DNA from 2 places in the Leclercia sp. GHBNCSD genome. Region 2 is predicted to be linked to the other one. Evidence: predicted binding sites of a transcription regulator. Region 2 holds the regulator's gene; the other holds the start of a gene.
What was found. The regulator LexA, encoded in region 2, represses DNA repair genes until DNA is damaged. The targets are predictions, from matches to a motif close to TNCTGTATGTACATACAGNA.
Positions count from the first base shown of each region.

Region 1: a site for LexA is predicted at 1,229-1,248, ahead of mutH (DNA mismatch repair endonuclease MutH). Genes of this name have one in related genera too.

Region 1 is NZ_JBQVYO010000001.1:2,861,212-2,863,415, forward strand. It holds gene ACT3IC_RS13845 (YgdI/YgdR family lipoprotein) at 1-176, opposite strand, end outside; gene mutH (DNA mismatch repair endonuclease MutH) at 306-998, opposite strand; gene rppH (RNA pyrophosphohydrolase) at 1,683-2,204, shown strand, end outside.
Region 2 is NZ_JBQVYO010000001.1:1,690,789-1,692,992, reverse strand. It holds gene plsB (glycerol-3-phosphate 1-O-acyltransferase PlsB) at 1-323, opposite strand, end outside; gene ACT3IC_RS08265 (diacylglycerol kinase) at 479-847, shown strand; gene lexA (transcriptional repressor LexA) at 957-1,565, shown strand; gene dinF (MATE family efflux transporter DinF) at 1,629-2,204, shown strand, end outside.

The DNA of each region.
Region 1 (2,204 bases), 1.2 Mb from region 2:
ATATTGTTACCCTGCTGATCGCGGTAGCTGACCAGCCCGGTATCATCGTCGACTTCGGGTTTGCCGTCGGTCAGAATCATACGACCATCTTTGGTCGCCATGACGTAGTCGCTGCTACAACCAGAAACGGCAAACGCTAAACCAACTGCCGAGATTATCACTGCCCATTTCTTCATTCTTGTTACCTCCGCCTGGCTCGTGTTAGTTATCAGTGTAGTAATAACTCTGCCGTTGTTTTTCTGAAAGTGGTCAATTCTGAAAAAACAGGGAAATATGTGATAAAAAGCAACATTCTGGCTAAAAAGTCAGGTATTCAAAAGAAAGTGACGTGCCAGCAACGCGCCCGTGAAGTTTTTTTTCAGATAAAAGCCCCGGGGCAGGGTGAGGATCGGTTCGCCGCGTGCGCCGATGGCTTCGGTGAGCGCTTTACTGTTTGCGGCTTTTGGCCGTAGCTGGAGCACCTCGCCGTGGCGGGCAGTGATGCGCTCAACCTGACCCAGGACGATCATGTCCATCAACTCCTCCCAGTCCAGACGCAGCTGACGATCTTCTTCTTCGTTCGGGCTCCAGATCAGCGGGGCTCCCACGCGACGGGCGGCCAGCGGGATCGCGCGATCCCCCTCAACCGGGATCCACAGCACGCGTTTCAGCTTATGCCGCACGTGACTGCTCTCCCATGTGATCCCCGTATTGCCGGTTAGCGGCGCCACGCAGACAAACGTCGTCTCCAGGGGGCGGCCTGCGCTGTCGATGGGGATGGTCTTGAGCTCTACCCCCAGGGCGGCAAAATCCTGTTCAGGCTTACTGCCCGCGCTGGCACCCAGCCACAGCTCCAGCAGAACGCCTGTCCAGCCTTTATCGCGCTTAAGATCGGGCGGAATGGGCAGGCCTGCCAGGGCAGCGAGTTCACCCAGCGAATAGCCCGCCAGACGCTGCGCTTGTTGCAGTAACACCGCTTCTGTAGCAGGAGGCGAAGAGAGGGGAGCGAGGGGAAGCATGATAATTGCCTTTTGGTTAAAAAATGAACAGCAGTTTTCCACCGCACTGAGAGAGTTTATCTTTTTCTTTTTGCATGTGCCAGGTTAATGATTTATATGTATTTTTATGGCCACTTTCTACTGTGCTGCCGGTCGGTTATCCAGGTTGTCCAAATCTGGTCACTGACAATAAACAGGATCTTACACCCAGTTATCCACAGAAAAATGGGATAACTGGGAATAACCCCCACTACTGTTTCCATTTACAGCCTTGACGCGCGACGAAAATCGAAAATTCAGACAAAATGTGCCTAACTTATTGGCACAATCTGTGGATAAAACCGACGTTGCTCGATCTTTCATCAGCACAACGATCTTTCAGGTGACCTGCATCACACAATGCTGTGCATTTCACAGATAATCTCGTTTAAGCTAATGAAAAATAGAGAGTTGTAAAAAATGTCAATCTCTGCAATATTCAGAGTGATCTGGGTTGTCCATCGGTAATTCCATACTTCTTCACAACTCTATCCACAGAAAAAGTGTATAAAATTGCCCTTCCGGGCGGTCATCTGTTTATAACTCCGATGATAATTGTGAGTTATTCAAATGTTATTCGGCTCCAGGCCCGAAAGAGAGTGGTTTACCGCCTCACTGGAGTGTGAAACAATCATTTATATATAAGGTTTAGTTTGGGGTAGTCCGGTGATTGATGACGATGGCTACCGCCCGAATGTAGGTATCGTAATTTGTAATCGCCAGGGGCAGGTCATGTGGGCCCGGCGATATGGTCAGCACTCCTGGCAATTTCCCCAAGGGGGGATTAACCCTGGAGAGTCCGCAGAGCAAGCGATGTATCGGGAGCTGTTCGAAGAAGTTGGCTTAAGCCGCAAGGATGTTCGCATTCTGGCTTCGACCCGCAACTGGTTGCGTTACAAGTTACCGAAGCGTTTGGTGCGTTGGGACACAAAGCCGGTATGTATCGGCCAGAAACAGAAATGGTTTCTTCTGCAATTGGTGAGCAGCGATGCGGATATCAATATGCAAACCAGCAGCACGCCTGAGTTTGATGGCTGGCGCTGGGTCAGCTACTGGTATCCCGTTCGGCAGGTCGTGTCGTTTAAGCGCGATGTTTACCGCAGGGTGATGAAAGAGTTCGCAAGTGCCGTAATGATGCTTCAGGAGGTTCCTCCTAAGCCCCAGAGCGCACCTGCCTGGCGACGTAAA
Region 2 (2,204 bases):
TAATCATGGAACAGCTTAATGGACTCTTCTTTCGGCGTGTACCAGGTGAATACGCGAGGTCCGCCGTGGATAAAGATGTAGCGTGGCAGTTGGGTGCCGTCGATCTCCAGCGGCTCCAGCGGATCCGGGAGATCGTGCGCCAGGCATTGGGCGCGGAGCGTCAGCAAGTCGGCCTTCGAGTTGTAAGGCAAAACGTACATAATAGGACGCGAGGTATCGAGTCCCAATTCCAGCGTGGGAACCGCCGGAATAGACTTGCTTTTTACCAGGACGCTTAATGGTAAATTAAGTAATTTGTAGTAAATTCGTGGCCAGCCAGACATAAACGATGTAAAGCCTCTGGTTAAAAATGCAATTGCGGCGCAAGGATAACAGAAAGCGCGCAAAATTTCTGTTGTTACCCGTCATACTTCCGGCGGCAGCGCAGCGCGCTTAAGCCACCGTTTCTGACGCTATTTTCGAAGAAAGGTTTCTTTTAATGGCCAACAATACCACTGGGTTAACCCGAATCATTAAAGCTGCCGGCTATTCCTGGAAAGGCATTCGTGCTGCCTGGATCAATGAAGCCGCTTTTCGCCAGGAGGGGGTAGCAGTCATCGCGGCGATTATTATTGCCTGCTGGCTGGATGTTGATCCCATCACCCGCGTACTCCTGATTGGATCGGTAATGTTGGTGATGATAGTCGAAATTCTGAACAGTGCGATCGAGGCGGTGGTCGACCGCATTGGCAGCGACTTCCATGAGCTTTCGGGCCGGGCGAAAGATATGGGCTCTGCCGCTGTGCTGATGGCGATTATCGTTGCTCTGTTTACCTGGGTCACGCTGCTTTGGGGGCATTTGCGATAAGCCTTCAGAAACCGAACAAGTCTCTGGTTTTTTATGCGGTTTGTGGTTCCAAAATCGCCTTTAGCTGTATATACTCACAGCATAACTGTATATACACCCAGGGGGCGGAATGAAAGCGTTAACGACCAGGCAGCAAGAGGTGTTTGATCTCATTCGGGATCATATCGGCCAGACGGGTATGCCGCCGACGCGTGCAGAAATCGCGCAGCGTCTGGGCTTCCGTTCTCCAAACGCCGCTGAAGAGCACCTTAAAGCCCTGGCGCGTAAGGGTGTGCTTGAGATTGTCTCCGGCGCGTCTCGTGGTATTCGTCTGCTCGTTGAAGCAGAAGAGGGCCTTCCGCTTGTCGGTCGTGTCGCCGCCGGGGAACCGCTGCTGGCGCAACAGCATATTGAAGGCCACTATCAGGTCGATCCGGGCATGTTCAAACCGAGCGCGGACTTCTTGCTGCGCGTCAGCGGGATGTCCATGAAGGATATCGGCATTCTCGACGGCGATCTGCTGGCGGTACATAAAACGCAGGATGTGCGCAACGGCCAGGTCGTTGTGGCGCGCATAGATGATGAAGTGACCGTTAAGCGTCTGAAAAAACAGGGCAACACGGTACAGCTGCTGCCGGAAAACAGCGAGTTTTCCCCGATTGTTGTCGATCTGCGTGAACATAACTTTTCCATCGAAGGGCTGGCGGTAGGCGTCATCCGCAACGGTGAATGGTTATAACCTCTTTCTGACAGACTGCGGCAACCCCGCAGTCTGCTTTTCTTTTTTCTCCCGGTCATACACATGTCTCTGCTGACTGCTTCAGACAAGGCGTTGTGGCGTCTTGCCCTCCCGATGATCGTCTCCAATATCAGCGTCCCGCTGCTGGGGCTGGTGGATACCGCCGTTATCGGCCATCTCGACTCTCCGGTCTATCTGGGCGGTGTCGCCATCGGCGCCACGGCAACCAGTTTCCTGTTTATGCTGCTGCTCTTTTTGCGTATGAGCACCACCGGTCTCACCGCTCAGGCCTATGGCGCGAAAGATCCGCTGCGTCTGGCCCGGGCGCTGGTGCAGCCGCTGATCCTCGCGCTCGGCGCCGGTCTGCTGATTGTGCTGCTGCGCACACCGCTTATCGATCTGGCGCTACATATCGTGGGTGGCAGCGAGGATGTCCTGCATCAGGCGCGGCGCTTCCTTGAGATCCGCTGGCTCAGCGCCCCGGCATCGCTGGCTAATCTGGTGCTGCTCGGCTGGCTGCTGGGGGTGCAGTATGCCCGGGCACCGGTGATCCTGCTGGTGGTGGGTAATCTGCTCAATATCGTGCTGGATCTATGGCTGGTGATCGGGCTGAAAATGAACGTGCAGGGGGCCGCCCTG